4 regions of the Lysinibacillus sp. FW301-JW8 genome follow, and region 4 is predicted to be linked to each of the others. Evidence: riboswitches for the same ligand, from Rfam matches in the RefSeq annotation. Region 4 holds a riboswitch; each other region holds the start of a gene.

The links. A riboswitch is a leader RNA that binds a small molecule or an ion and turns the genes downstream of it on or off. The one in region 4 is predicted to bind cobalamin.
Region 1: linked by a shared signal. The riboswitch ahead of cobT (nicotinate-nucleotide--dimethylbenzimidazole phosphoribosyltransferase) and the one ahead of AC3WOM_RS04760 (ABC transporter substrate-binding protein) in region 4 are both predicted to bind cobalamin.
Region 2: linked by a shared signal. The riboswitch ahead of AC3WOM_RS20510 (FecCD family ABC transporter permease) and the one ahead of AC3WOM_RS04760 (ABC transporter substrate-binding protein) in region 4 are both predicted to bind cobalamin.
Region 3: linked by a shared signal. The riboswitch ahead of AC3WOM_RS16615 ((2Fe-2S) ferredoxin domain-containing protein) and the one ahead of AC3WOM_RS04760 (ABC transporter substrate-binding protein) in region 4 are both predicted to bind cobalamin.

Annotation. Positions count from the first base shown of each region.
Region 1 covers NZ_JBYTBB010000002.1:145,658-153,816, forward strand. Annotated here, with positions in the region: gene AC3WOM_RS01660 (ABC transporter permease) at 1-208, shown strand, start outside; gene AC3WOM_RS01665 (SDR family NAD(P)-dependent oxidoreductase) at 223-969, shown strand; gene AC3WOM_RS01670 (SDR family NAD(P)-dependent oxidoreductase) at 991-1,749, shown strand; gene AC3WOM_RS01675 (sensor histidine kinase) at 1,773-3,113, shown strand; gene AC3WOM_RS01680 (response regulator) at 3,140-4,444, shown strand; gene AC3WOM_RS01685 (DMT family transporter) at 4,728-5,588, shown strand; cobalamin riboswitch at 5,634-5,810, shown strand; gene cobT (nicotinate-nucleotide--dimethylbenzimidazole phosphoribosyltransferase) at 5,900-6,961, shown strand; gene AC3WOM_RS01695 (trimeric intracellular cation channel family protein) at 7,091-7,696, opposite strand; gene AC3WOM_RS01700 (methionine gamma-lyase family protein) at 7,967-8,159, shown strand, end outside.
Region 2 covers NZ_JBYTBB010000060.1:17,001-25,159, forward strand. Annotated here, with positions in the region: gene AC3WOM_RS20470 (S-layer homology domain-containing protein) at 1-962, opposite strand, end outside; gene AC3WOM_RS20475 (endonuclease Q family protein) at 1,050-2,216, opposite strand; gene AC3WOM_RS20480 (hypothetical protein) at 2,289-2,459, opposite strand; gene AC3WOM_RS20485 (TetR/AcrR family transcriptional regulator) at 2,726-3,304, shown strand; gene AC3WOM_RS20490 (DMT family transporter) at 3,378-3,731, shown strand; gene AC3WOM_RS20495 (DMT family transporter) at 3,731-4,045, shown strand; gene AC3WOM_RS20500 (monooxygenase) at 4,207-4,515, shown strand; gene AC3WOM_RS20505 (heme ABC transporter ATP-binding protein) at 4,561-5,352, opposite strand; gene AC3WOM_RS20510 (FecCD family ABC transporter permease) at 5,357-6,403, opposite strand; cobalamin riboswitch at 6,554-6,744, opposite strand; gene AC3WOM_RS20515 (biotin transporter BioY) at 6,916-7,512, shown strand; gene AC3WOM_RS20520 (YdhK family protein) at 7,623-8,159, shown strand, end outside.
Region 3 covers NZ_JBYTBB010000041.1:40,495-48,653, forward strand. Annotated here, with positions in the region: gene cbiE (precorrin-6y C5,15-methyltransferase (decarboxylating) subunit CbiE) at 1-680, opposite strand, end outside; gene AC3WOM_RS16590 (cobalt-precorrin-5B (C(1))-methyltransferase) at 637-1,770, opposite strand; gene AC3WOM_RS16595 (precorrin-8X methylmutase) at 1,770-2,429, opposite strand; gene cobK (precorrin-6A reductase) at 2,419-3,201, opposite strand; gene AC3WOM_RS16605 (sirohydrochlorin chelatase) at 3,198-4,121, opposite strand; gene cobJ (precorrin-3B C(17)-methyltransferase) at 4,136-5,806, opposite strand; gene AC3WOM_RS16615 ((2Fe-2S) ferredoxin domain-containing protein) at 5,811-6,182, opposite strand; cobalamin riboswitch at 6,324-6,507, opposite strand; cobalamin riboswitch at 6,753-6,937, shown strand; gene AC3WOM_RS16620 (energy-coupling factor ABC transporter permease) at 7,076-7,822, shown strand; gene AC3WOM_RS16625 (energy-coupling factor ABC transporter substrate-binding protein) at 7,824-8,096, shown strand; gene cbiQ (cobalt ECF transporter T component CbiQ) at 8,099-8,159, shown strand, end outside.
Region 4 covers NZ_JBYTBB010000007.1:57,735-65,893, forward strand. Annotated here, with positions in the region: gene AC3WOM_RS04750 (hypothetical protein) at 1-195, shown strand, start outside; gene AC3WOM_RS04755 (GTP-binding protein) at 608-2,548, opposite strand; cobalamin riboswitch at 2,801-2,987, shown strand; gene AC3WOM_RS04760 (ABC transporter substrate-binding protein) at 3,169-4,164, shown strand; gene AC3WOM_RS04765 (precorrin-3B methylase) at 4,215-4,892, shown strand; gene AC3WOM_RS04770 (S9 family peptidase) at 5,057-7,045, shown strand; gene AC3WOM_RS04775 (GNAT family N-acetyltransferase) at 7,120-7,662, opposite strand; gene AC3WOM_RS04780 (class I SAM-dependent rRNA methyltransferase) at 7,771-8,159, opposite strand, start outside.

The sequences.
Region 1 (8,159 bases), on a different contig from region 4:
AGCAGCTGTCGTTATTGGTGGTACCTCACTTTCAGGTGGACAGGGTGCAATTTGGCGAACATTTATTGGTGGAAGTATTTTAATTATGATTTCAAACGTTTTTGATAGTCTTTCTATCAGTACTTATTGGCAATCCATTTTTAAAGGAGCCATTATTATTGTTGCTGTTATGATCGATTTTTATGGACGTTCGAAGATTCAGAAATAGAGAGGATGAATAAAATGCGCTTACACAATAAAGTAGCAATTATTACAGGTGCGGGAAATGGACAAGGGCTGGCAGAGGCTGAATTGTTCTTACAAGAGGGAGCGAAAGTGGTTGCAACAGATATTAATGGAGAGGCATTAGAGCTTTTGAGGAAACGGCACACAGGAAATGATAATCTTTTCGTGCATAAACATGATGTATCCTCTGAGACAGAGTGGGAGATTGTTATCCAAAAGACCATCCAATTATTTGGGAGCTTAGATATTTTAGTGAATAATGCGGGCATCCCTTCTCGAAGCTCAGTGATACATGAGGATTTAGAGGGCTGGAATAAGGTTATGACCATTAATGCGACAGGTACTTTTTTAGGCGTTCGAAAATGCGCAGAGCACATGATGAAGCAGCAAGCAGGAAGTATTATTAATATCTCTTCTGTCTATGGAATTATCGGTGAAAAAGGCTATGTTTCCTATCATGCCTCAAAGGGAGCTGTCAGAAGCTTAACAAAGGCAGCGGCAATGGATTTAGCAGAATACAATATCCGCGTGAATTCTGTGCATCCTGGCATGATTGAAACAGAAATGACACGAGATCTTTTTGAGAATAGCGAAAAAGCGAAATGGATGAAAGAAGTAACGCCATTGCCATTGCTCGGAAAACCTCAGGATGTAGCCTATGGCGTTTTATATTTAGCGAGTGATGAAGCAAATTTTGTGACAGGCAGTGAGCTAGTTATTGACGGTGGCTGGATTGCGAAATAAAGATTATTGATGGAGGTATTTATGACAAAGCGTATTCTAATTACGGGAGCTACTGCTGGTATTGGCAGAGCCACTCTCGATAAATTTTATCAGGAGGGCTTTCATATCCTCGCATGTGATATTAATGTAGAGGAAGGTAGCAGACTAAGTAATATTTATGGTGCTCAAGTTGATTTTATAGAATTAGATGTTACAAATGAAAATAACTGGAAATCATTACAAAGATATATACATGACAAAGACTATCGAATTGATGTATTGTTTAATAACGCTGGGATATTTGTCATGAATGATATAGCTACAACTACAGATAAAGAGTTTCAGGCTATGTTTGATATTAATGTGAAGGGTAGCTTTTTAGCGTTAAAATATATTGCACCTATTATGTATAAACAGGAAAATGGCTCGATTATTAATGCATCCTCCAATGCCGCCTTTTTTGGTGCAAAAGGCCTAGGGATATATGGAGCAACTAAAGGCGCCATACGAACACTTACAAAAAACGCAGCAATGGAATTTTCACCATATGTAAGAGTGAATTCCATTCATCCAGGATATATTCAAACACAAATGATTGAGTATGCGGCACAAAAATCAAATAAAACGCCGCAGGATCAGGCAAAGTATGTACCATTAAAAAGATTAGGGCGTCCAGAGGAAATCGCCTCATTAGTCTATTATTTAGGGAGCGAGGAAGCATCCTATATTACGGGTAGTGAAATAGTTATTGATGGTGGTGTATCTAGCGGCCAATCGATCTGGGAAGAGGAACAAAGCTAAGAAACTAGACAGGGGTGAGAATAATGTATTTATCGTTAAAATATAAATATCTTATTCTTACCCTCATTGTATTTATTTTGCCCTATTTTATGATGACAGTGATTTATATAAATAATGTTGGAGAATATCAAAAGAAGCTTTTAATAGAAACAAGACTAGAGGTATTAAAAAAAATCCATTATTTTAATTCGTCTTTTGAGAATAATCAAGCAAGCACAAAGGTATATCATGAAGTGTTAAATTCAATTTGGGGCAGCTACTCTGATTTCCTGTTATTAACTGAGCAGAAGGATATTAAATTCAGCACGAATTCCCATATATCAGAGCATGAGGAGTATTTTCGTAAATTAGAGCCCAAGAAAACCAATTACTATAAAATTGATTATTTGAATGTAGAACGAATTCTGATGTATTCATTTGATCCCTTTAATAATTGTTACTATGTTGTTATTGCTACATCTGATTCCATTTTTAAAGAGCTGAATAATAAAAAGGAGGATTTAATGGCCTTTGCAATTGCCTCCACTTTACTGCTAACTATTATCACATTTTTATATTCCAATAAAATTAGTACGACTTTGCAAATGCTTATTGAGCGTATTACCTCTTATAGAAAAGCAGTTTATCATATTGAAGATATTGAGAAGAAGCCTGCTTGGATTAATGATGAGTTGAATATCGCCAATCAAGAATTAAATCAGACAATTGCTTATATGGTAGAAAAGGAAAAAGACTATGTTCGAGAAAATTATGAAGCACAATTAAATAATTTACAAAGCCAAATTAATCCGCATTTTCTTTACAATACCTTAGACAATATTAATCAATTAGCTATGATTCATGAGATTGAGGAGATCTCTACTTTAAGCGTTGGACTAGCAAAGCTTTTTAGATATAACACGGGCAATAGTGAAAAGGAAACAACAATTGAAAAAGAGCTTGAGATTATTGAAGAATACATTAATATTATGAAAATCAGAGTTTCTTATTTAGTATTTCATATTCAGATAGAAGATAATGATTTATTACAAAATGCTATTCTAAAATTTACACTTCAGCCAATCGTTGAAAATATTTTTAAGCATGGTTACAGCTATAAAGAGTCTATAACGATAAATATTGATATTTATCGAAAAATAAATGATGTCGTAATTGATATTTATAACAATAGCGAATTTAGGGACATTGCTCAAATAGCTATGCTAAATGAAAAAATAAATGAAGAAAATCATGAGGGCAGCATTGGATTGAAAAATGTAAATAGACGATTAAAGATAAAATATGGAGAAGCATATGGTGTTACAGTTCTAGTTAACGAACAAAAATATTTTGTGTCGAGAATTCTATTACCATATAAGAAATAATGTCTTTTAACGGTGAGGTGAGCTCTATGAATATATTTATAGTAGAGGATGAGAACTTTATTAGAGAGGGACTAAGCTTTTTTATCAACAGAAATTTTACTGAATCCCTACATGTCTTTTCTTATGCAACTGGGGAAGACATGTTACTGGCAGCTAAGGATATTTCCCCTGACATCGTTTTATCGGATATTAATTTACCTGGTATGAGTGGAATAGAGGCTGTATGGGAGCTAAAAAAGTTCCATCAATTTAAGGTGATTTTTCTATCTGGCTATGATGACTTTCAATATTTGCAAAGTGCTATTCAAATTGGGGCAGAGGATTATATTTTAAAGCCAATTGATTATAAAAATCTAAAGCTAAAGCTTTCACAAACGATGGAAGCATTGAGCATGAAGAGACAAGTAGATTATGCTATCAAATATAATCAATTATTAAATTTAATATTGGCCTTTGATCAACAAATGACGGATAGTAATATCTATTCATTTGAATACTTTGTTATCAGCATCAATCAAACAAAAAATATACGAATTCCACACGCTCATGAGCTATTTTATTTTAATATTTTTGGGGAGCACATTGAAATTATGAATACCGATTTTGTTTTGTCGTATAGTCAGGATCATCATATCGTTCTGCAAAGAAAAGACTTACATGATGTAAATCAAGCCGTGCTAGAGTTACTGCTAAAGAAGCATCTAAATACAAGCGGCACTGTTCTAAACAAAAGAAAATCCATTTTTGATAATCAAATCTTTACGGATGAGTTAAAATTACAAGAATTTATAGGGGTTTTACAAAATACAAACATTGATTTTCAGCAAAGATTAGAATTCATGATTACGTTCTTATTACAATATAGCATTCATTTCAATTGCTTTGAAACGTATAACAGTGCCCAAAAAATTATTAGTATCCACCATCAAATGATTAAAGAAGACAATTTATCAATAATAGTAAATAGCTATATAGAGCCGCTCGTAGATAAAATACTTAATTTACATGGCAATAGAGATGATTTAGGGAAAAAAATAGTCGATTATATTTATACACATTTTGATGATCCACAGTTAGATTTGAATTATTTATCAGGCATATTTAACAAAAGCCAAGCAAATTTAAGTATATTAATTAAAAAAAGCATTGATAAAAATTTCATCCACCTGTTAAATGAGCTTAGAATTGACAAGGCAAAGCAGCTACTAGTTCATAGTAATAAAAGAAATAATGAAATTGCTTCGTTAGTGGGCTATAGTAATGAAGAGTATTTTAGTAAAGTATTTAAAAAATATGTTGGGATGACACCCGCCAAATATCGAACTATTTAACTTCTTTCAGCAAATGTCTTTTACGCGAAAGCACAGCGACAGCGGCAGGTACAGAAGTCTCCCGAGGCATAATTGATATAGTACGTGGGTTTCGGTAAAATAACTATAGAATGTCCGAGTTGAACATAGAAAGGATGGGTAATATGTTCCGATCAATAGCACCTCCAACAATGTCTTTACAGTAGAATCTACTGTTTAAGGCATTCCACACTAGCTTGCTCTTCTTTCAATAGATTCTACTGTATAGGCTAAAAACTATATAAGTAGAAAGTAGGAATCAGAAGTGAGCGGAAAATTTGCATTTGTTTTATCTATGATTATCTTCGGAGCTGTCGGTGTTTTTGCAAAATATATACAGCTACCATCCAGTGAAATTGCATTCTGGATGAGTGTCATTGGCTCTTGCTTTTTATTGGTAATTTTCATCGCAAAGAAAGAAAAAATAACGAAAGTATCTATTCTGCCTAATATATGGCCATTGCTGCTATCTAGTGTAGCATTATGTGGGAATTGGATTTTTCTTTTTCAAGCATACAAAGAAACAACCATTGCAAATGCAGCGCTTAGTTATTATTTTGCGCCAGTTTTAGTGATTTGTTTATCACCGATTATATTAAAGGAAAAACTGTATCTAAGAAAAATTTTCTATGTCTGTGTGGCGCTGGTTGGATTATTCTTTATTGTCCATAGCCAAGTTGCAGGAGAAAATGGGCAGGATATCGGTATAGTGTATGGGCTTATTGCAGCATGTTTCTATACATTCGTAACCTTTGTCAACAAGTATATTCATGGACTTAAAGAGCCTGCTAACACAATTGTGCAGCTTTCTTTAGCAGCGTTATTTCTGGCACTTTATCTTTATGGAACAAATGGATTCCAAATCATGCATATCGATATAAAATCCATTAGTTTACTTATAGCATTGGGTATTGTCCATGCTGGTATAGGCTTCTATCTTTTCTTTTTGGGAATGAGTCAATTAAAGGGGCAAAGTATAGCCATTCTAAGCTATATTGACCCTCTAACGTCATTGGTTATCTCAACGATGATTATAGGAGAAAAAATGACTGTGCTACAAATAATAGGAGCCATTCTATTACTTGGTGCGACCTTTATTAGTGAAATCGATCAGAAAGAACTTTAAAGGTGTCATATTGACAGCAAGAAATCTTTACAGTAAATTTAAAGTAATTGCATAATAGCATTGGGTGCCCATTATGGGAGAATAGGGAATAAAGTGAGAGTCTTTAGCGGTCCCGCCACTGTAAAAAGGAGTTTCATAGAGAATGCCACTAGCATGGTGCTGGGAAGGTTCTATGAAATGTTGAAATTAAGCCAGGAGACCTGCCTAATTGCTTCGATTATATAGACGATGGAAAAGTCTGTAGTTTATTTGTGATGAATAAACTGCAGGCTTTTTATATTGTCTCGAAAGATAGAAAGGGGAATAGTTTCATGCAATTATTACAGCAAACGATTAAAAAAATTCAAAATGTGGATAGCCATATGATGGGGAAAGCTAGGGAATATATAGACTCTCTGAGCAAGCCACCTGGAAGCTTGGGGGGACTGGAAAATCTTGCTGTACAGCTTGCTGGCATTACAGGAGAATTATTTCCTAAAATTGAGAGCAAGGCAATTATTGTCTGTGCAGCAGATCACGGTGTTTGTGAGGAAGATGTAACTTCCAATCCACAAAAGGTAACCTTTTTACAAACAATGAATTTTCCAAAAGGGCTAACGGGTGTTTGTGCAATCGCCAGCATAACCAATGCCAAAATTGTAACGGTCGACGTTGGTGTAAAAGAAGATTTACCACTTGATGCTGGAGTCATTCTAAAGAAAATTAAATATGGAACAGACAATATGGCAAAGGGTCCAGCTATGTCAAGAGAGGAAGCTATTCAATCCATCGAAGTAGGAATTGAAGTCGCAACGAGCGAAATTAAAAATGGAGTGGATATTCTTGGAACTGGAGAAATGGGTATTGGGAATACTACCCCAAGTGCAGCTATCCTATCCGTGCTTCATGCCTGTCATCCAAATGTAGTAACAGGAATGGGCGCTGGTGTGGGAGCGGGGGGAATTGCGCATAAGGTGAAGGTTATTCAACATGCTATTGCATTAAACAAGCCCAATCGCAACGATGCTATTGATATTCTTGCAAAAGTTGGTGGCTTAGAAATAGCTGCTATGGCTGGGATTGTACTTGCTGGGGCTGCAAATCGCAAGCCTGTTGTTATTGATGGTTTTATTTCTACGATTGCTGCCCTCATAGCATTTGAGCTTGAGCCAAAAATAAAGGACTACATCATTCCTTCCCATGCCTCAGAAGAACCAGGTGCAAAAATAGCAGCCAAGTTGCTAGGGGTAGAACCAATGCTACATATGAATATGCGTTTAGGAGAAGGCTCTGGTGCAGCTTTAGCCTTTCCAATTTTAGATGCAGCATGCTCCATGATTAAAAACATGGCTACACTTGAAGAATCTGTAGTGCTAGTAGAAACGAATGAATGAAGCACACTTTCTATTTATAAATGCTGATGGTTGAAAAAATATTTGCTTGAGGCATTTCTTGGCAGCAGCAAAAAGTATAACAAGCCCATTTAATCGAACTATTTGGGCTTGTTACTATTCATAAAATAGTCATGCTCGATTCAGCTTTCGTAAAGGCAAACGCCATTTCTTCATATAGGAAAGAACTCTTAGCACTGTAATTATTCCAAATAATCCATATAAAAAGAGGTCGCCTGTTAAAACTTCTAAACCAATCACAAGTCCTGCAAGAGCTGCCCAAACACCATAAATTTCATCACGTAATACGAGGGGCTTGCGTCTTGCTAATAGATCCCGAACAATCCCGCCTCCTGAGCCAGTTAAGACAGCAGCTACAATAACCGCACTAATTGGCATATCGAGCTTTACCGCATAGAGGGCACCTTGAATAGCAAATGCAGATAAGCCAATTGCATCTGTGAAGTTTCCCCAGCGATGCCAATGCTGAATTAGATGATGCGGGAAAATAAAAAATATAGTAATCGCCGCAAGCGCAATTTGGAACATCATATCCTGTCCCCATAACGTTGTAACGGGAAGGCCAATAAGCAAGTTACGAATTGCCCCACCACCAAAGGCAGTGACAATACCGAGTATATAAACACCGAATAAATCGTATTCTTCCTCCATGGCGATAATTGCCCCGGAAATAGCAAAGGCAATTGTTCCGATAATACTAAAAACCTCCCAAGCCATCCCTTTCACCCCTTCTGAAAAATAATATACTTTCTCATTAAAGTTAAAGAATTCTATTAAATGTAACAGAATCTATGAATTTTGTAGTCAAAATATCGGAAATAATGAAAGAAGTCCGCACATTAGCTTAGCGCATATTACGAGTAGAAACAATAGGCAAGTTTTGCAGACACATCTACAAATTGTTAAGATGGGATAGGAGTTAAGTGAAAACTTCAATTTGTGGGTATATGTGCCCGTGATTGAACAAATGTGAATGGAGAAGAACGAATGACTTTTACAACAAATTTAACAGAAGAAACGTTAGCGTTAGCTTCCAAAATAGAGGACAAGGTTCGCCCCTTTCATAGGAAGGTAGACGATATGGCGTTCTTTAATCAACAAAAGGTGCTTGCAGCTTTTAGGAAACATCAAGTGAGTGACTATCATTTACACCCTTCTAATGGATATGGCTATGATGATG
Region 2 (8,159 bases), on a different contig from region 4:
GTTGTCGTTTCAGCATTTTGCGTAGCTGTTAACTCACCATTTACATAAACTTTGTAGCTTTGAACGCCAACATTGTCTATAGCCTTCTGCCAATTTACCTGCACGGTTGTACTATTTTGAATAGTTGTACTGATCACTTTTGATACATCCCATAATGAGCTTGCTTTAATGGCTGGTAAAAATGCCTCATTTGCGACTGCCATATAGCCAGCTTCACTTAAATGTATATTTTCTGGATTTGGTAAATAGCTTGGCACATCCTTTGCCACAATGTCGTAAGTTGGGACAAATATGCCTCCTGCCTTTTCAACATTTGCTTTTATTGTGGAATTTACCGCAGCTAATAATAGTTTAAATTGTTTTTGTAAATCCTCACTATAGTATGGAAAGGAATTATAATAGCCCATCACATAAACCTGTGCGTTCGGATTTAACTTTTTAATTTCTGCTAAAATAGCTGTTAAATTTGTGACTGCATCTTGTGAAGCTTTTAGAATTGCCGTTGCATTAATACCTGTAGCTTGAGATTCCTTTAAAATTGGTATTAAATCATTAGCGCCTGCTGTTAAAGTAACGATCTCCGCCTCTTTAATAGATGTACGAAGCTTTACCTGTTCGTTTGGATAGCCAAAACCAACCACCGGCTTCTCGACATCTTTTTGTAAATCTTCTAATACATTTTTAGTAGTATAGCCTGTATAAGCAAAGCCCTTATTATATGAAGTAATAAGGCCATCTTTCTGTAAAGCCTGTGCAACAAAATCGGCATACCCTAATCCGATAATTCCCACTTCATTCATGCCATGAGCAAGTGAATCCCCTAATGCTACATAATCTGCCTGTGTCACCCAGCTTGGTGCTATAAGATCTCTCTGCTCTTCAGCATTTGCACCTATTGGCACCACTAACTGTAATGCTAGTACACTACTAGCTAAAAATCGAAATTTCTTTGAAAATTTCATACTCTCACTCCTTCAACATCTACTGATTACTATTTTAATAGATGAAGGTTAAAAATGGGTTAAATAAGAGCATGCATTTTTTTCTTGTTAATCAGATTGAATCTTTCCGTAAATTCCCCCACCACCAACTTCAATTACTAGTTGACCTGTTCTTGCTAAATCAATCATCTTCGCAATTTTATGTGGTACGATTTGTTCAAGCTGTTCTAGTGAGACGTGATGTAATATATTCATCTCAGTACCAAAAGCATGTACTAATCGGTCCATCATTTTTGGCCCTAATCCTGGAATAAAATCCATTGGAACTTGATGAATATAGGGTGGTCGATCACGTTTATTGACAAGTTGTTCTGATAACTCCTGAATACGTAAAGCAACTCCTTTTATAATTTGAATACTGTTACATTTAGGGCAGACAGTTGCCACATTACTTAACTGTTCCCCACACTTTGCACAAACGGTTTGATGGTATTTACCAAGCAAAGGATTTAGACCATAATTAGCTGTTATTGCTCGCCCTTGCTGCTCTTGAAGTGCCAATTTCAATTCAGAAAAATTGGCATCAGATAAGCGTAATTTTTGATATTCCCTAGCGATTTTCCCAAGAGAGTGAGCATCAGAATTACTGACAAATGGATAGGCTTGAAGCTCTTTAATATTACTTACCATGTAGGTATCAGAACTTAATCCCAGCTCAATGGCATCGATTAGCTGTGGATCGAAAACTTCTGTTAAACTTCGTTGTACACCTTTACCAAATAGACTTTTAAATGGTGTAAATACATGTGCAGGAATAAAAAGTCCCTTTAATTCACAAACTTTTTGTTGTAGCGTTCGTGCATCGCAATATATCCTCTGAGAGCTTAAGTGGATATTTTTCATATGATTTGACATCCAAGTTGAAAACTCTCTCATCAGGCTAAGCGTCGGAAAATAGGCAAGCACATGGATTGGTCCTAAGCAATTCTCATCATAAATCTCTATTTCACTGCCTGGAATCAGAGTCGTTTTCTGATAACGTAGTCCCCCTTTCTCTAATTCCTTAATTAAGCCTTGTTCTATCATCAATGCCATCTCTTCTATTACTTCTGGAGAATGACAATCGATAATTCCAATAATATCTAGCCCCTTTCTTGCACTAGCAGTCTCTAAAATATTTGCTAATGTTAACGTTCTACTGCCTGTAATTTTGACAGCACGTCCATTAAAAGTACGTCCAATATGAATATGTAAATCAGCATAGAATTCTTTCATAATTAAATTTCACTCCTGTTATTTTTATAACACAGAAAAACCTCACATTGCTGCAAGGCATCTCTTTGTTCATTATGATGGATGATTATTATGTGTGCTATTATTTGATTCAAAGGCACCTGAGCCCTGCGACGGGATTGAAGATGAATCATATGCCACTAATGTCACGTCAATTTTCTTTTCCAGTTCATTAATTTTTTCAAGCTGCTGTTGATTTAATTGTGCAAACTTAATCTCTTCCATTATCATCAAATCCTTTCATTCATAAAGTTCCCTGAGAAAGTGATATTTATGCATATCAATTTCGTCGAAATGTAATTGCGTCCGAAAGTATTCTGTACTTGACGGTGCACTTTCGCACAGTAAACATTTGTTGCTGTCGCTTCGCTTTCGCACAGTAAAGATTTGCTGGCTCAAGATGAAAATGACTGATTATCAGTCATTTTCTTTGACTTTACTCCAGCTATTTTGTAACATATTTATTAAGCAGGTCAAAAGCGAGGGATTACATGTCAAAGGAAGAGAAAATTATTCAAGCTGCTATTGAAGTTTTTCGTGAAAAAGGAATTGAAAAAACTAAAGTTTCCGATATCGTTAAAGCTGCAGGTATCGCTCAAGGAACATTTTATCTTTATTTCCCGTCACGGCTTTCAGTCATGCCGGCTATTGCGAAAGTTATGGTTGAGAAAATAATTGCTGCTATTAAAGAAGGTATATCCATACAGGAACCTTTTGCAATCCAGCTTGAAAAAGTAGTCGATATTGTTTTTTCACTAACCGAAGACTATCGGGATGTATTTGCTCTTATCTACGCTGGTATTACTCAAACTGAACATATGAAAGAATGGGAAAATATTTATGCGCCCTATTACGAATGGATGAATAATTTCTTATATGAGGCTCAACAGCAAGGAATAATTCGCCCTTCATTAAATACTACACAATCTTCTAAGCTTATTATTGGGTTAGTAGAATCTGCAGCTGAGCAAATTTACTTATATGATGATAGTGAAGAAGAATCTATCAGACTGCAAAAGCTTGAACTCCTTGACTTTTTACATCATGCACTTGGCTTACGTCACACATAAGTGGCGTTCTTTTTCACACTAAAAATGACTGAATGTCAGTCATAAATATTATTAAACGAAAGGAAACGTAACTATGAAAAAAGATTGGCTGTATGTTGGACTAACAAGTTTATTTGAATTATTTTGGATTTTTGGCTTTAATGTTGCACATTCATGGTGGCATTGGATTATTATCGTAGCTTTAATCGCTATGGACTTCCATTTCTTATCGAAAGCATGTGAAAACCTGCCTACTGGCACAGTTTATGCGATTTTTGCCGGGGCAGGAACAATTGGTACCACATTAATGGACATTTTCATTTTTGAAGGAGAGTTTAACACTATTAAAGCGATTTTTATATTTATTTTAGTATTAGGGGTCATTGGGCTTAAATTAGCTGATAACCCCGCTGGAGATAGTGATAACAAGAAAGGAGCGAATGCCTAATGGGCTGGTTACTTGTTTTATTAGCTGCAATATCAGAAATTATCGGGGTGGTAGGTTTACGTTTCTACAGTCAGAAAAAATCGCTACGTAATTTATTCATATATGTAGGTGGTTTTGGATTGTCCTTTGCGTTATTATATTCCTCCTTCAACTATTTACAGTTAAGCATCGCCTATGTTGTATGGATTGGTATTGGCACTGTTGGTGCTGTCCTTGTAAATATTATATTTTTCGGTGAATCTAAAAACCTTACTCGTCTGATTAGTATCGTTGCCATTATCATTGGCGTGGCAGGCTTAAAAGCTGTATCTTAATTTGCTTTGCTCCTGTACTTCTGTGGTAGAATTTATTTATAATGAATTAAAATCAATTTCGCCTTGGCGTAATTGTAGCTGCCGCTTTGCTTTTGATACAAAAAACATCTGCTGAATGAAGATAAATATAAATATAATCTAGTGAAAAGGAGGTTTTAAGAATGGTGTATTTATTACAGGTTGACTTTACTATGGAAGGCCCTTTTGGTACGGAGATGTCTGAAGGCTTCAAAGATTTAGCACATAGTATTAATGATGAAGAAGGCGTTATATGGAAAATTTGGACTGAGAACGCGTTAGCTAAAGAAGCTGGCGGGGTGTATTTATTTGAAACGAAAGAAAGTGCTGAAAAATATTTAGCCATGCACTCTGCCCGCCTAACAAGCTTTGGAATAACAAATATTCGCGGTAAAATTTTTGCAGTAAATGAAGCATTGTCATCCATTAACAATGGGCCTATCCTTCGATAAACAACATGGCGTATCCGCAATAGGAGATACGCCTTTTTCAAACTATCAATATTTTAATATTTTCTTTGTATATTGCTCAGATACATACGTTAAATAAGGCTTACCTGTAAGAGGATGAGTTTGTATATCAGCATAAACACCAAATACATCTTGTAATAGCGTCGGTGTAAGTACTTCTTCAGGTGTACCAGAGCAAACAATCTGACCTTTTTGTAAAACATAAATTTGATCGCAATACATAGCTGCAATATTTAAGTCATGCAAAGCAGCAACTACTGTTAAATGTAGGGTTTGAATTAAATCCATTAACTGTAATTGATGCTGTATATCTAAATGATTTGTTGGTTCATCTAAAATTAGAATTTGTGCTTGCTGAGCAAGAGCACGTGCAACCATCACTCGTTTTTTTTCTCCACCTGACAGAGAGCTGAAGCTACGTTTTTCTAAGTGCGCGATACCTGTTTGATTTAATGCATCCTTCACAATTTGAAAATCCCGTTCTTGATCGAGCTCCAATAGTTTTTTATGAGGTGTTCTTCCCATACTTACTAAATCATGTACCGTAAAGTCAAATAAAACCGGTGTTTCTTGACTTACTACCGCCAAATTTCTAGCAATGGTTTTACTTGATTGCTTAAAAATATCCTGCTCATTTAACAAGACTGTACCATTTTCGGGTTTTAATAGACGATACATATTCTTTAATAAGGTTGACTTCCCGCTACCGTTAGGACCAATTAGCCCAACAAATTGCTTTTCCCTTATTTGAATACTAACTTCATGTAGTATACGTTGATCATGAATGGAATAGGATACCTGCTTCGCTTCTAATGTCATAGGTTTAATCTCCTTCACCGAAAGAATAATTATTACGGCGTAGTAGCCAGATGAAAAATGGTCCTCCACAAAAAGCAGTAATTATTCCAATCGGCATTTCTTCAGGGGCTATTAAAATTCGTGCAATTGCATCTGCCCAAACTAAAAAAATCCCTCCTAATAGAGCACTAATTGGTATTACATATTTATAGTTGGAACCTACTATTATGCGGACAATATGCGGAATAATTAAACCGACAAATCCAATTGAGCCACTTACTGCAACAAGTACGCCCGTTAATAAAGATACTAGCAGGATAAGCTGCAAACGAAATTGTTGGATATTGACACCTAATGTAACCGCAGCCTCTTCTCCAAGCAATAATAAATTTAAGTTCCGATAATGGAGCCACAGTAAGGCAAACACGACGATAAATATAGCTGTAGGAATGATTATATTACTCCATTTAGCACCTGCTAGACTACCAAGCATCCAATACATAACTGCCTTAATTCCATTCTCTTGCTTTGCCATCATTAAAATAAAATTCGATACAGCAGATAAAATAAACGACACTGCCATTCCCGCAAGTAAAAGTCTAAAAACAGAGATTCTTCCTCCGACACGTGCAAGGAAAAACACTAACAATATGGCAAGAAGTGAGCCTAAAAATGCAGATGCAGAAAGAGCGAAAATACCTAGAAATGAAAAAGCACCTAAAATAATAACTGCTGTAGCACCGACTGTTGCTCCTGAAGATATTCCCAATATGTATGGTTCAGCTATAGAATTACGCACAAGAGCCTGTATAGCTGCTCCAGCGATTGCTAAGCCTGCTCCTACGATTGCAGCTAGCAAGACGCGTGGCACCCGTATTTGCCAAATGATAATTTCTTGCGAGCGACTCCAATCCTGCTCTATAAAATTTTGAACGATTGGAATTTTGGATAGAATAACCTGCCACACATAAAGAGGTGTGATGGAAACAGATCCAACCATAACAGCCAAAGTCATAGAAATGATTAGTACTAGAAGCAGAGTCAGAGATAATAGTATAAATTTTTTATTCATATGTATAATACTCCTAATCAATCGTAATAGATATGAAACAATAAAAAAGAGTATTTCATGCATAGTATGCATAGAAATACCCTAGAATCATCAACAAAGTCAGAAAGATTTCCATCTATTGTCCGTAAATGCGTTCATCCTCGTGGGCATTACAAGTATCACTATATGGCAGGTCTCCTGGCTTCGGATCAACGTTTTACGATTACCTTCCCATCCTAGAACAGTGGCTAAATCATCATAAAACTCCTCGTTACAGTTGCGGGACAGCGTCGGACTTTCACCGACTTCCCTTTTAAGTGACACTTTGTATAAGATGTCACACCATTAGTATCCAAACTATTAAAATTATGACGATTCTATCATACATTTTAGTAGTTAGTCTATAAATAACCGTAAATTATAAACTTTAGCTGTGAAAACCGCAATTGAGTTAACCTAAATAAAATAACAAGTTGACACAAATGCTTTATTTTCTTACACTATTAATAACTTTAATAGATAGGAGTGAAATTATGACAACAGTTGCAGAACACTCTCATCATAGATTAAGAACAGTAGATATTGCCTATATTGGATTATTTTCAACATTAATGATGATCGGTGCTAATATTACCTCCTTTGTCCCTTTCATGTCTGTGGGAGGAGTCCCAATCACATTGCAAACTTTCTTCGCTATTTTAGCTGGATTAGTTCTTGGCAGTAGAAAGGGAGCGCTTGCTTGTACGGTATATATGTGTATTGGTTTAGCTGGTGCACCAGTATTTGCGCGTTTTGGTGGCGGCTTTGGACAAATCCTAAGCCCTACATTTGGCTTTATTGTCACATTTATTTTAGCAGCATTTATCGCAGGACTGATTGTTGAGCGCAGTGGAACAAAGAAAAGCTATATTGTTGCGGCAGTAATTGCTACAGCTATTAATTATTTACTGGGGACAAATTGGATGTACTTTGCTTATAAACTATGGGCTAGCGCTCCTGACGCTTTCAATTATAAGATGGCATGGCTTTGGATGATGCCACCATTGCCAAAGGATATTATTTTAGCTGTCTTTGCGGGTATTTTTGCGCATCGTCTACAAAGAATATTGAAAATAATACCAATAAAATAGTTGTACCCTGAAAACGTCAATCTTAAAAAGATGGCGTTTTTCTTATAACGTGGCCATTATTTCTGCACATTTATTTGCTACATTAAGCGTAATAGTGAGGAGGAATAAATATGAAGATAAGAAGAAGCTGGTTTATTAGTTTACTGACAGTAATTGCTTTACTAGCGTTATCAGCTTGCTCTGACAAGACAGATTCAGGTGAAAAAAATGACAATGAGCAGAATACAATGATAGATCATTCCACAATGGATCATTCTAGCTCTGGTGAAGTGCCAATAGCGTTAAAAACTGCCGTAAACCCTACATTTTCAGTAGGAAGCACAGCTATTATTACTGATGGACATATGGAAGGTATGGAGGGAGCCAGGGCGACAATTGTAGGTGCATATGATACGACAGCATATATTGTCTCCTATGAGCCTGCTAAAGGTGGCGAGCGTGTCGAAAATCATAAGTGGGTTATTCATGAGGAATTGATCGATTCAGACTTGGCTCCATTAGCCCCTGGCACTGAGCTTAAGACGAATGCATCTCATATGAAGGGCATGGAAAATGCGACTGTTCGCATTGATAAGGCTGTCCAAACGACTGTTTATATGATTGATTACACTGCTACTACAAATGGAGAGTCTGTAAAAAATCATAAA
Region 3 (8,159 bases), on a different contig from region 4:
TTATCTGGCTTACGCTGTGAGAATTCTTCATCATCAATGCCAAGTACATAACGCTTTGGCTCTGAAATTTGCTGAAGAATAACGACATTTAAAGGAGAAAAATCAACTTCTTCTAATTCATCAAGCGAATACCAGCCGAATCTTTCATTTGTACCTTGTAAATTTTCCGCAACAAATGCTCGGTATTCTGTCATGCCAAAATGCTTTAAATAACTTGCTAGTACATTCGGATTGTTTTCCGCATCTGTTAGAAGTGCAACTTTCTTTTTGCCATCAATACGCTGTGCTAAGCCCTTTATGGAGCGCCCATGAATACTTGTGACATAGGCATCCTGCCAGCTTTCCCCCATCTTTGCAAAGGCAAGCTGTACTGAGCTCATATACGGATAAACCTCAATATCTAGCTTTTTAGTTAAGTAACTGCCGATTCCATAAAATAATGGATCACCAGATGCTAGGATTATCGTATTTCTTGTTTCTTCAGATAATTTAGTAACGAGTGCAGAAAGGCCGCCTTTAATCATTATTTTTTCGCCTTTAAAGGTCGGGAAAAATTCCAGAACACGCTCTCCGCCAATAAGTACCTCACAGTTTTCAATCCACTGTAGATATTGCGGCAACAAGCTTTCTTGTCCGTTATCCCCGATCCCAATCAATTTCATTGATTGATGCAATGTCATCAGCCCTTCCTAATAATTGTCCCTGCATCGAATAAATCGATGTGGAAAGCGTTAAACCGCCTTTAATATGGTGTAGGGAGGAGTAGCAGCAGGCCTCACATAAATGACGAAAAAATGCATCATAGCCCTTTTCTGCCATAATTTCGCCTACCTGTGAAGCAGTATTGGCCTCCTGTACCGCAGCTATTGTTTCCTCGTCTGCCCCAATATCCTTAGCCAATTGTGCTAAAAAATTAAAATCTATCGGAGCACTTTTGGAATGCACCATCATCACACCTTGCGCGACCTTCGAAAATTTCCCCATCATGCCAACAAGAGAAACTTGCTTAATGCCAAGGCGTTTACAGTGCTTTAAGGTAAAACCAACAAAATCGCCCATTTCAATAAATGCTTCCTCTGATAAATCAGGGTACTGCGCCATTCCGTACTTTTCACTGCGTCCCCCTGTTGTGATGACTAAATGTTCACAGCCAGCTGCCTTAGCAACGCTGATTGCTTGCACTATGCTTGCCATATAAGCGGAACTCGAAAAAGGCACGACGGTTCCCCTTGTGCCTAGAATGGAAATACCACCTATAATCCCCAGACGACCATTCAAGGTCTTTTTCGCAATTTCTTCACCTTCTGGGACAGAAATAATAACGTTGACGCCGCGTTTTATTTGAAAATCGTCAAGAACACCCTGTACAGTACTATGAATCATTTTACGAGGTACGGGATTAATAGCTGCTTCTCCAACTGGTACTGGTAAGCCGGGCTTCGTTACGCGCCCGACACCAATTCCTCCATCAAGATGAATGCCGGGTGTATCTGCCCAGCTCACTGTGCCAATAATAAGTGCTTTATGTGTAGCATCTGGATCATCCCCAGCATCCTTAATGGTTTCACAGCTTACCGCATTGTTTTCAAACATACAATTTTCGATTGTAAAGGTTGCATCTCGCCCAATTGGCAAATGAATTGTACTTGTTTCCTGCTCTTCATTTGTAATTAGGGCAAGCAATGCTGCCTTTGCCACTGCAGTTGCACAGGCTCCCGTTGTATAACCGTGACGCATGTCTTTGGGATCCTTTTTTGGCTTCCGCTCCATTATTTTTTCGCCTGTTCATCCGCTAAAAGTGAGATGGCATTCAAAGCGGCAACCGTCACTGTACTACCGCCTTTACGGCCAACATTCGTAATATACGGAATACCTTCTAGTTTTAATAATTCCTCTTTTGACTCAGCTGCAGATACAAAGCCAACTGGCATACCGATAATTAGATCTGGCTTTGCTAAGCCCTCTTTAATTAAACGGATTAACTCTAGCAATGCCGTTGGTGCATTACCAATGGCATAAATACCACCTTCATGTAATTTAGAAGCTTTTTGCATGGAGATAATAGCACGTGTTGTGTTTTGTTTTTTGGCTTCTACTGATACGTCTTCATCTGCGATATAGCAGTGTAGATCCCCACCATGCTTTTGAAAGCGTTTTTTGCCTGAGCCACTTTCAATCATTTGCACATCAGCTATCACATGGCGACCTGCAAGAATTGACTTGATACCTGCCTCAATTGCCTCTGGAGTAATAATAACGCTACGACCAAGCTCAAAATCAGCAGATGCATGAATGATACGACGAACGACCTTCCACTCATCCTCTGAGAAATCATGCTCTCCCATTTCTTCTGCAATAATTGAAAAACTGTAATCGTAAATTTTATCTGGGTCTACTGTTAATGGTTTGAAATCTGTTTTAAAATCCATCTGAATTGCCTCCTAAAGTGTGTTGTACAGCCTGTAGTACTTCCGTAAATGTAGAATACTGCTGGCCATACTTTATATTTGGTCTTGCAATTAATATTGTTTCAATGCCACATGCAAGTGCTGCCTCTAGCTTTTCATCCACTGAGCCAACCTTGCCACTCTCCTTCGTAATCATCAATGTCACATCATATTGACGAAAAAGCGCTTCGTTTAATTCCTTTGAAAAAGGTCCCTGTATAGCGACTATATCTCTTTGCGCCACACCAAGTGCCTCACATTTTTCCATGTTATCGAGTCTAGGTAGCATACGTGCAATCACTCTTGTATTCTCTAAGCCTTGTAAAACCTTAGTAAATGTCGCAAGCGTTTTACTGCCTGTCGTTAGCATAATGACACCACGTTTTTCTGCCGCTAAGTGAGCAGCCTCCTCATAATCTTTTACTATTGTAATAAGGGGATGAGAATAATGTTCATGTGCTCGTTCATAGCGAATATATGGTATATTTGCTTGCTCCGCTGCTGCCATGGCATTTTTGGAAGCTTCCTCAGCAAATGGGTGAGAGGCATCTACAACTAAACGATACCCTTGTTCTGTCAAAATTGTCGTCATTTCCTCAGCTGTTAATCGTCCAACTAAATGAGGTAGACCCACCTCAGCAAGGCTAGAGGCTGCTGATTCAGTAACGACTGTTGCCGTTACATCATATCCTGCTGACTGTATTTCAAGAGCTAAGTTTCTGGCATCACTCGTCCCTGCTAACATGAAAATCATTTCACAGACTCCTCTTCATGGTGGTGGTCATGTTCGTGATGATGATCATGATGGTCGTGATCATGATGGTCGTGATCATGATCGTGGTCATGATGGTGATGATGATGCGCATGACCATGTACCGCCGCATAAGCTCGATAATTTTCTAAATCCTGCATACCTGTTGATGTCCCATTTACAGCCTGCTCAATACGCTCTAGTAGCACATTTTGCAAACGTTCATGATACCCAAAATAGTCAGCAATTTGAATATCACAATCTGGATATTTGTCGTTAAATTGTTTACACATACCATTCATGCGCTCCATCAGGATGCCCGTGAATAAAAAGTATGGAAGCATAATGATTTTTTTAGCACCTAGCTTAACACAGCGCTCAATTCCCTCTTCGACACGAGGGTCCGTTACTCCCATAAAGGCACTTTCAACATATTTGACAGGCAATTTTTCCCATAACAGACGTGTGATTTTATAAAAATCACCATTTGCAGCTGGATCACTGCCGCCTCGTGCAATTAATAAAATAGCTGTATCCTGTTGTTCCTCTGTAGCATTGAAGCCGATTTCAGCTAAACGATCCTCTAAAATAGCAAATATCTCTTCATGGACACCTATCGTTTGACCATATGTGAATGTAATATGTGGATAATGCTCACGCGCATGTTCGATTTCTGCTGGAATATGTAGCTTTGAATGCCCAGCATGAAGAAGAATAATTGGAATCACATGTACCTCTGTTGCACCCTTCTTCACACAGTTTGTTATACCCTCTTCAATGTTTGGAGAAGCAAACTCCAAGAAACACGTTTCTACTAAGAAGCTATCATCAATACGAGGTGTCATTTGCTCGATAAATGTACGCACCTCATCATTTCCTGCTGCTAAACGGCTCCCATGGCCGACAAATAAAATTGCTTTCATCTCATAACTCCTCACTAGTCACCGCATGGAGCGGGCTCTACTTTTATTTTTGAAGACATATCCTGATACGTGAAGTGCAGAATCTTTTTCACACGCTTAAAATACTTAAACAGACGTTCATTTGGATGGGCATTTGCTTTATACTCCTCAATGATGTCCGTAATGAGCGGAATAAGTTGTTCAGGCTCTAGGCCCTCTACAACTGGCTGTGCAGCATGTGCTGTACGACCTACTGGCTTTGCCCCAATAAATACATCGAACTTGCTTTTACGATAAACAATACCAATATCATCAAATACTGCTCGATAGCACGCCATACCGCAGCCATTAAAGCCAATATTCAAGGTTTTTGGTAAAGACATTCCACCAAGCTTCTCCTGAATCTCCTCCGCATATGGAATTGAATCAACCTTTTCTCCATAACAGAAGTCACAAGCCTTTAATGATAGTACATCTCCAATCGGCGCCAGTAAAAAACCAACCTCACTTAGCTTTGCTGTAATTTCTTCTGGCTCCGTTGTTGGAATTTTTAAATGGATTTGATGGTCAGGTGTGTATTCCATCGTTCCATCCTCTCCAACAACCTCTGCTAGCGTCATCATCTGTTGCGGAGTGAAAAATTTATTGGCTACTCCTGGGCTTACAGCTAATTCAAAGATAGATTCGATTTTTTGTTGCACAAGCTTTGGTATTATCTTTACCTCACTTGTTCCCTTGACCATAGCTAACGCTGCTGTCGCCATCTCAAGTGAAATTTTTTTTTGCTTAGGATTAGGTGTAATGGCTAAACTGGGCTCAATACGATTGGCGTTGGGATCTGCTGCAAAGTCATTGCGTGCCTCTCCAGTTTCTTGATTCATTGCCCATGGTTCATTTTCTCCCCTTAAACGTTGGTGTGGACGTAATGGCTGCTTTTCCTCACCGAGTGTGTATTTACGCTGATAGCCGCGTGGCGTAATCATTTTATTATCATAGAAAAACGTTGATGAATTTCCGATAATAACTGTTGTCAGCATTCCAATATCATGCTCTAGCATTTCTGCTAAAGTTGTCATTGTAACCTCCTGACGATCACGATAAGCGCTTTTGACAAGTCCCACTGGTGTATCAGGTGAACGATATTCTAATAAAATGCGTTGGGCCTCCACAATTTGCCTTGTACGTCGACCACTTTTTGGGTTATACAGAGCAATCACAAAATCCGCCATTGCTGCTGCCTCCACACGCTTCGCAATTAAATTCCAAGGTGTTAGGTGATCACTTAAACTGATCGTACAAGCGTCATGCATAATTGGCGCACCTAGTAAACTTGCACATGAATTGATAGCAGAAATACCTGGAACAATTTCTACCTCTACACCAGTTGCTTCCGTCCAACCAAGCTCGATTAATACCTCATACACTAATCCTGCCATGCCATAAACACCAGAATCACCGCTGGAAATAACAGATACGATATTCCCTGCCTCTGCTTGGCGTACCGCTTCCTGTGCACGAGATACTTCCTCCGTCATACCTGTACTAACAATGGATTTTGCATTAACTAAGTCTTGAATCAGCTCTACATATGTTTTATAGCCTATGATCATATCACTCTGTTGCAATGCCTCCACTGCCCGATGCGTAATATGATTAAAATCACCAGGCCCAAAGCCAACTACGAAAATCTTCCCTTGTTGCGCCATTTTGTTACCCCTCTTTCACCTTTTCGATGCCTTTAATGGCTGTTGTTTGTGCTGTCCGCTGCAATGTACCCTCCCGAAGTGTAAAAACATGTTCATGATGCAGTGACTCATGATATAAATCCTGCACAAGTGCCCTCGCATGCTCAGTTGTTGGCACACGGTACCAATTTCCTTGCGGATAAGCAATGACAACACAGGCATCCTTACATCTGCCGTTACAGCGTGTCCGTGTTGTATGTATTTTTTTATCAAGTGCCTGCAACTGTATTTCATCACGAATTGCTTGTGTAATTTCCTCCGCTTCTTTTTTCATACAGCTGCTGCCATTGCAAATAAAAAGATGGGTTTGCATCCCTTCTAAATTCCAAGTAGTCATCGTTGTTCTCCCCCTCAATACTTTTAGGAACAAAGAAAAACCTTTACTCTAATCGAAGAGTAAAGGTTTAGTAGAAGCCAAATAAAGTCGAATAAATTACAGGTACTCGCCTTTGCTTCAACTTCTCCCTCCGAAAAGTTTGCATGCATTATTACATAAGCAGGTTTCCTGACTTAAGCTTCCATTTACTTTCGCGCCTTCCCAAGTTTGCACTAGTGGCATTTGCGATTTCATCAGCTATTACAGTAGCGGGGGCTGTATCGGATTTTCACCAATTTCCCTATTATCTTGAAAATATTCAAGCACTTATGTATGTTTATATATCAAATTTGTATGTTTTACATGAATTGAAAACTGTCTCTATCATATCTTATAATTTTAAAATTTCAATATTTCTCACTAAAATCATGACAATTTTATTAAAATTTCATCAAAAATTTCATAGAATAAAGAAAAATTCTCTTTTATTTTATCAGAATTTTCTACATTGCACCTCAATTAAAAAAATTTTTTTCTTAAAAAAGATAGCCTCATGATGGAAAATCATGTTACACTTTGTCGTGAAATCTCACAACTTCATCTTTTTTCGGTGCGAAGTGCTTATCATTTTGCTTAAAAGGGAAGCCGGTTCAAGTCCGGCGCGGTCCCGCCACTGTACTAGGGAGTTTTATAGAGAATGCCACTGTCCAACGGATGGGAAGGCCTATAAAACGAGGAACTAAAGCCAGGAGACCTGCCGAAAAGAATGTGAACGTTTCAACCTACGAGGATAGGTGTGCGGCTTAGTAGAATCGAATTCTATTTGTTTTTTAGCTATGCACTTTTCCAATATGGAGAAGTGTTTTTTTATTTTCGCACGCTTTTTCAAAAACTATAAGTGAGGAGGAGAAATTTTGAAATTCTCAGGCTGGAAACTTAGTTATTTCTTATTGGCATTTTTATTTGTGCCAAATCGTGCATTTGCCATGCATATAATGGAGGGCTTTTTGCCAATTGAATGGGCCATTTTTTGGTGGGTTGTATCCATTCCATTTATTATTTTAGGATTACGTTCAATTCGCAAAACCATTGATGCAAACCCTGAAACAAAAATGATATTAGGGCTATCAGGCGCTTTTGCTTTTGTGCTATCAGCATTAAAGATACCGTCTGTAACAGGAAGCTGCTCGCATCCAACAGGTGTTGGGCTTGGTACAGTTCTGTTTGGACCATTAGCAATGAGCGTAATTGGAACAATTGTATTACTATTCCAAGCTTTACTTTTAGCACATGGAGGACTTACAACTTTAGGAGCAAACGCCTTTTCCATGGCAGTTGTTGGTCCAATTATTGCTTATTATGTATTTAAAGGCTCACAAAAAATGGGTCTATCATTTTCTTTAGCTGTGTTTTTAGCTGCTATGCTTGGTGACTTAGGTACATATATTGTCACTTCAGTACAACTAGCTCTTGCTTTCCCTTCTGAGGTTGGTGGCTTTATGGCGTCATTCTCAAAATTCGCGGGTATTTTTGCATTAACACAAATCCCTCTAGCTGTTAGTGAAGGAATTTTAACAGTAGTCGTGATGAATTTCTTGAAAAAATACAATGTAAGCGAATTAAAAGCTTTACGTGTTTTCTCAACAAAGGAGGCACATTAGGATGAAAAAAAACTTATTACTGCTTGCAATTGTTGTATTATTAGCCATTGTCCCATTATTCATACAAAAAGGTGCTGAATTCGAAGGAGCAGATGGTGAGGCGGAGGCGGCAATTGGTGAAATAAATGCTGAATACGAACCATGGTTTGAAAGCTTATGGGAACCACCAAGTGGAGAAATTGAAAGCTTATTATTCGCACTACAAGCTGCTATAGGTGCTGGATTTATCGGATACTTTATCGGCTTAATGCGCGGCAAACATAAAGAAGGTTAAGTATGTTGCTCATTGATAAGTATGCATATATGAATAAGCTAGCGTCTGTTCATCCGCTAGAAA
Region 4 (8,159 bases):
AATGATTATCATTTAAACTGGCATCCGCGTGGTAATGGTCATGAGCTGTTGCTGCAATTAATTGATAATTTGCAACTTTTGAAAAGTCGGCCAGGCAAAGTGTTGACAAATTTTTCTGATTCACATAGCTATGCTGTTGTAGAACCTTCTTATAGTCTTTTTAAAGAAACAAGGCAAACTGTACGAGCTTTATAGGAAAAAGGAGCTACTTAAATCCAAGAGGAAACGGCTCAAGTTCAGGAGCAAACCGCTCCGGCCCACCCAAGAACAGCTCGGGTTCAAGCGAAAACTGCTCCGGTTCACCCAAGAATAGCTCATGTTCAAGAGGGATCCGCTCAGGTCAACCCAAATATAGCTCGGGTTCAAGAGCAAACTGCTCCGATCAGTCAAAGAACAGCTCGGGTTCAAGCAAAAACTGCTCTGGTCAGCTCAAGAAAAGCTCGGATACAAGAGCAATACGCTCCGACCAGCCAAAGAACAGCTAGGGTCCAAGTGCAAACCGCTCATATTAGTCAATATCTTCTCAATGAAGAAACAATTAATAGAATCTCAGTACAGAAACAGGACATGGTATCAATTCCACATGTCCTGTTTCTACTTTTCTAAATTATTTGATACAATGCATTGCTGCTTGTGCCTCATGCCATGGAACGGAATAGCCTTTCCCCTTTGCACAAAAAATGCTGGCGGAAGTATATTCAGGGTCGGCATTTTTATCGTAGCCGACTTGCATAATTATTTCTTCAGCATTATGACACACATCGTAGCCATCAAATTGCAGAGAAAGCACACCCTTACCATTGGTGTAGGCAGCAAAGATCGTACTATAGCTCATAAATGTCGCGACAGGGGCACGACCAGTAATAATGACAGCATCTTCAGAAATAATTGGTGGGTCAAATGTACCGGATGCTTGCTGAATATCTGTCATCATGCGACCGATAAAATCGGTAGATGCTTTTAACTTAAAGCGGTAGTAGGGCTCCAGAAGGACAGACTCTGCTTGCTCGAGCCCTTGCCGTAATGCCCGGAATGTAGCCTCGCGAAAATCGCCGCCCTCGGTATGCTTAATATGTGCACGCCCCGTTAAAAGCGTGAAACGAATATCGGTCACAGGAAAGCCTGTTAGTAATCCATGATGTTCGCGCTCGAATAGATGTTTTTCAATTAGTCGTTGATGCCCAACGGATAAATCGTCCGTATGACATGCATTAACAAATGTATTACCAGTACCGCGTGAACTTGGCTCCATTAATAAATGCACTTCCGCATAGTGCTTTAAAGGTTCAAAATGACCATAGCCTGTAACAGTTGATGCAATTGTTTCCATATATAATATCTGTGGCTCTCCGAATGAAATGGCAAGTGAAAAACGCTTGTTGAGCACTTCGATAAGAACCTCAAGCTGGATAAGACCCATAATATGTACTTGAATCTCTTGAAATTTTTCATGCCATATTACACGTAATGACGGCTCTTCCGCTTCAAGGATACGAAAGATTTTTAGGACTTCCTTGATATGCTGGTCACCCTCGTATTGTACTTTGGCCTGCAGGGTTGGCACTAACTCATAGGGCTGTGGGTTACTGGAGCTTCCAAGGATTGCACCAATATTTGCTAAACTAAGCCCTTTCACAGCGAAAATTTCTCCAGCTGTAACTTCTTGTACGGTATCAAAACGATGTCCGTTATATAACCGTATCTCCGTCACTTTTTCGGTTACATCGCCAAATGAAAATTCATCTCGAATATGCAGGGTTCCCTGTAATGCTTTGATAAAAGTTAAGCGTTGATGGCCATCATGTCGAATTTTAAAGACTTCACCTTGAAATGGTGCAGCAGCATTGAAATGTGTTTCAGTAAGCAGTGGAAGCTGTGCTAGGAGTTCCTGTATCCCCATATCTTTTAATGCAGAGCCAGTAAAGCATAAAAAGGCCTTTTCCTGTTTAATCATCGCTTGGAGGTGGGCAAGACAGCGAGCGCTATCTAATGTTTCATTAAGAAAAGCATCCAAAAGATTGTCATCACGTTCAGCTAGCCATTCCATTATGTTAGAAGGAATATAATCCGAATGGAACATTTCATTTACTAGTAGTACATCCTCAGAGCAATCTTTTTGAAGCTGTGCCATAACATGATCCACCGCTGCACCTTCACGATCAATTTTGTTGATAAAAAAGAAGGTTGGAATGTGATACTGACGTAATAGGTGCCAAACTGTTTCAGTATGCCCCTGTAGCCCCTCAACTGCACTAATCACAATGATGGCATAATCCATAACACGAATTGCACGCTCCATCTCAGGGGAGAAATCGACGTGTCCAGGTGTATCGATTAATGTATATGTGTCGTTGCCAATTGTCATACGACCTTGCTCCGCAAAAATAGTGATGCCGCGTTGTCGCTCTAGCTCATGATTATCTAGGAATGTATCCTGATGATCTACCCGCCCGCGAGCCTGAATACTTTTGGTATGAAATAATAATTGCTCTGAGAATGTTGTTTTTCCTGCATCCACATGAGCAAGGATCCCAATAGTTTTGTACATAAATTAATCCTCGTTTCTATAAATCCGTCTATTTTATTGTAACAGAATTTTAATAAATTCAAGGTAAATAGTTTTAGAATATGTCATAATAGTGTTCCAAATCTAATGATTGCGAAAATAATTTAATGTAAAATAGTTCTCGTTTATGTATGAATATTTCTTTAATAATAAATATATTTAGTAAATGGATTATTTTGTGAGATTGCGAACGGAAATTACTTTTGCTAGTCTATCAATAATATTTATAACAATACATAATACCTTTATATTGGTGCAAATGGCCTTTGTCATTTGCTTAAAAGGGAAATCGGTGAGAATCCGATGCTGTCCCGCAACTGTAAATGGGGAGTCTATACAATATGCCACTGTAATCACACTATGGGAAGGCGTACAGATGATGAACCTAAGCCAGGATACCTGCCAATAATATTCTTTACTTCAACCACGAGGATGGGGATAGTGAATCAGGTCAAAAGCCGTCTTTTCACTATGCGTACCTCTTGGAAACAAGGGGATTTTTTTATGCCCTTTTTCAATTTGTTATACAGTTCATCACGAATCATGGTAGCAAAGAAGTCTACTGATTTCTTACTATATATAACATCAAAGGAGATAAAGACATGAAGAAATGGAACAGCATGTGGCTTGTCTTTGCACTGGCATTGATGGCTATTTTAGGTGCATGCAGCGCGAAGGAAGATAATGAATCAGCAGCACAAGGGGAAAAGGTTGAACCATCACAAGCGGCAACGACAGAAGTAACGATTGACAATAATGGGACAACGCAAGTTTATAAAGAAGCTCCCAAAAAAGCGATTAGCTTAAACCAACATGTAACAGAAATTATGCTAGCTTTAGGCTTAGAAGATTCAATGGTTGGCACAGCCTATTTAGATGATAAAATTTATGAGCCTTTACAAGCTGCTTACGACAAGGTACCTGTATTAGCTGACCAATATCCTACAAAGGAGCAGGTAATTGATGCAGAGGCAGATTTTTTATATGGGGGATGGAAAAGTGCCTTTGGTGAAAAGGGTGTCGGCACTCCAGAAGAGCTTGAGGCATTAGGGATTCACACATATCTACATACAGCATCCAATATGACAAAGCCAACTTTAGAGGATATTTTCATAGATATTCGTAATATCGCAAAAATATTCCGTGTCGAAGATCGTGGAGAAGCTTTAATCGATCAAATGACGAAGGATGTAGAGGCTATTCGGGCGAAATTACCCCAGGATGGCAAAGAGCTGCCTGTTTTAGTTTTTGACAGCGGTGATAAGGATGTCTTTACAGCAGCGCAAAACTTTATGAATGAGTTGGTAACGATTGCTGGAGGCAAAAACGTTTTTGGTGATGTCGAATCTGGGTGGACAACCGTTTCAAAGGAAGAGGCAGTTGCGCGTAATCCAGAGGTGATTGTTGTTATTGATTATGGAGAGACATCTGCTGAAGAAAAAATTAATTTCTTAAAGAATGACCCAGCATTAAAAGAAACAGAAGCCGTGAAAAATGAACATTTTGTTATTTTACCACTATCTGCAGCATCTGAAGGAGTTCGTGCCGCAGAAGCCATTCAAATTTTGGCAAAAGGCTTTTATCCAGATAACTTTTAAAATTTGAGCTAGCATTTTGCTAGCTCCTTTTTCATAAGGAGACATTATACATGAATGCATTTAATATGAACATACCAGAGAAAACCTTTGAAAAGCTAAATCAGCAGGGAGATTTTACTCGACTTGCAGTAAGCCCTGGAATTATTAATAAGCATTATACGCCAACACAATTTCAAATAATTGCAGAGGTCGTTGGGGAGACTGGTGCTATTAAATATTCTGCATCCTACAGTATTTTATTATCAATTCCAACTGTTGATGTGGCGGAGTCCATTAACGAATTACGAAAAGCTGGCCTGTACGTGGCAAAGCAGGGTCCCATCGTTGCCATGAAGGCATGTGATTTCTGTGATGGTGATAAAATGGAGGCCGCCCCTATAACAGAGCAATTATATTATTCATTAGAAGAGATGACAGTTCCTGCAAGATTACGTTTAAATGTCAATGGCTGTGCATCAGCTTGCTATAATGCTGTCTATGATGATATCGGTCTAGTTTATCAAAAGGATAGCTTTGATGTTTATTTGGGGGCGGTGCCGATGGGGGCAGATGCTCAAGCAGGAACATTGTTTGCTAAACGAATCCCAGTTAATCGTATTGAAAGCTATCTCCATACGATTATTCTACTCTACAAGGAACATGCTCGACCAAATGAACCTTTTTATAAATTTTATCGTAGAACAAAAACTGCTGACTATTGGGACAAGCACTTGAATTCTGAAAACTAGTTATCGTTATATATTCCGGTCCTTTGTTACTAACCACCTTATCGTAAAATACTTCTTCACATATAAAAGATTATATGGGTTTAAAATTTTTTTCTTTTAAGCAGGGAAAATCCTTAGTGTATCGAAATAAAGTACTATGTAAGAATTTCAACAAGAAGGAGCGAATAATAGTGAAGCATGGGATTCAACCAGAAGATTTATATCGATTAAAATCAGTATCAGATCCACAAGTATCACCAGACGGAACAGAAGTTGTTTATGTAGAAACTTATATTGATGAAAAGAAGAAAGATTATGTATCTAATTTATTTTATATAAATTTCAATGAAAAAAATCCTCAACAATGGACATTCGGTGATGATAAAACGAATTCACCTGTATGGTCTACTGACGGAAGTAAAATTGCGTTTGTCTCAACGAGAACTGGTAAGCCACAAATTTTTGTGCTTGCTAAAGCAGGTGGAGAGGCCAAACAAATTACAAATTGTAAAAACGGTGCGACATCACCTGTATGGTCTCCGTGTGGTAAGAAAATTGCCTTCTCTGTAAAGCTTGGTAAAAATGAAGACATCTTTGATAAAGTCGAAGGTGAAAAGAAAGAGGAAAATGAACTCAAACCACTTGAAATAAACAACATGAAGCATAAATCAGATGCAGCCGGATTTCTGGATATGGAGCAATATTCTCACATTGCCATCGTTCATCTTGAATTAGGAGAGTTGGAACAAGTGACGACAGGAAGCCATCATTTCCATTTGGATACATGGTCACCAAACGGAAAATATCTGGCTTATATGGCTGATTTAACAGAGGATGTAGACTTTTCATTCAATAGCGATATTTACTTATTGGATGTAGAAATGAAACAAACACGCAAGCTAACAGAAGGAACAGGGATGTTCTACCAAACTTCATGGTCTCCGAACAGCCGCTTCATCGCTTTTCTTGGAGGTGAGAGAGAATTTGAAAACGCAACACAAGCAAAGCTATGGATGTATGATTTAGAACAGACTAATTTAACCAGTGTAACTAGTGATTTTGACGCCCCTATTGGTGATTGTGTAGTCGGAGATTTTCTACAAGGTGTCATGGCTCCACGTGTCCAATGGATGGAGGATAATCACAGCTTTTACTTCCAAGTATCAGATCACGGAAATACAGCCATTTATTTTGGAAATACTGCTGGTGAAATATATCCAGCAATTCATGACGATCAGTATGTCTATGGTTTTTCACTTGATTCACAAAATGATAAAGCAGTCGTTGCCATCAGCACGACAACAAATCCTGGTGATTTATTTTACGTTAATTTACAAACTGGTGAAAAGGAACAGCTCACTAAAGTTAATGAAGAGTTTTTAAAGTCGAGAAAATTATCTGTTCCAGAAGCCATTGAATATGAAGGGGCAGATGGCTGGAAGGTAAACGGCTGGATAATGAAGCCCGTCGGATATGAGGAAGGGGAAAAATATCCACTTATACTTGAAATCCATGGCGGTCCGCACGCAATGTATGCCAACACCTATTTTAACGAATTCCAAATTCTTGCTGCACAAGGTTTTGCGGTACTGTATACGAATCCTCGCGGAAGCCATGGATATGGTCAAAAATTTGTGGATGCTGTCCGTGGTGATTATGGTGGCAATGATTATAATGATTTAATGGCCGCTGTTGATTACGCATTGGAGCATTATGATTACATTGATCAAAACCGACTCGGTGTTACAGGCGGAAGTTATGGGGGCTTTATGACAAACTGGATTGTTGGTCATACGAACCGTTTTAAAGCGGCCATTACGCAACGTTCCATCTCCAACTGGATTAGCTTTTATGGTGTAAGTGATATTGGCTATTACTTTACAGACTGGCAAATCCAAGCGGGACTAGAAGATATTGAAAAGCTATGGCATCATTCACCGCTGAAATATGTGGAAAATGTGCAGACTCCACTGTTAATTTTACACAGTGAAAAAGACTATCGCTGCCCGATAGAACAGGCAGAGCAATTGTTTATCGCCTTAAAGCATCGTAAAAAAGACACAAAATTTATTCGCTTCCCAGAATCTAACCATGAACTTTCAAGGAGCGGAAAACCAACGTTAAGAATAAAGAGATTAGAATATATTAGAGATTGGTTTGTCAAATACCTATAAGAATCATAGAGGGTGGTGGCTTAAGGGCTAAAAAAGCTTCTTAGGCCACTTTTTTAAAGAACAAAATTACTAAACTATTGATTAATAATTCCATAAAATACTAAATCCTCGTATTTACCGTCTTTTATAATATGATCCTTTAATATTCCTTCCTGTGTCATACCAATTTTCTTCATTACTTTTCCAGAAGCAGGGTTCGATGAAAAAAATCGAGCAAACACTTTGTGCAGTTTCTTTTCTTCAAAAGCATATTGGACAATCGACTGCGCTGCCTCTGTTGCATAGCCTTTTCCCCAGTATTGCTCACCAATCCAATAAGCAATTTCTCCTTGATTAAAACGTTTGTTATTCGATAATGCTATTGCTCCATATAATTCTCCAGTTTCTTTATCAGTTACTGCAAATTCGTACGAAATATCCTCCATAAAATGATCGTAATGGCGTTCTATCCATGACAACGCATCATTCAAACTATACGGATAGGGCAGGTACAATGTACTTTTATAAATATTATAATTATTGCAAAGCTGTGTCACCGCTTCTGCGTCTGATGCTTGAAATAATCTAAGGACTAGTCTTTCAGTTGTAATCATTAACTTTTCACGACTATACGCCATTCAATCAGCTCCCATTACCTATAATTTGTAAGTACATTATATAATAAACGAGAATTTTATCCGAACAAAAAGACAGAATCATAGGAAAGTGATTCTGTCTCATTACATTTAGTCCAGTTTCTTAATAAAAACTACCTTTAAGTAATTAAATTCAGGATATTCACGTGGTACACGGAAATCCTTCGGCAAGCTGTATTCTTCAACAATTTTATAGCGTGTACGGGTTTCCTTAAAGGCCTGATCAATAAAGCTTTTAAACTTTTTCATTCCAAAGCTTGCATTATTGGTTGAAGCAACGATGATACCATTTTTCTCTGTGATGGCTATCGTATCAATTAGCAATTTTGGATAGTCTTTCGCTGTTGAAAATGTTCTTTCCTTCGTCCGTGCAAAGCTAGGAGGATCTAAAACAATAAGATCGTATTTTAATTGATGGCGCTGTGCATATTTAAAATAGTTAAAGACATCCATGACTTTAATATCCTGCGTTTCATAGT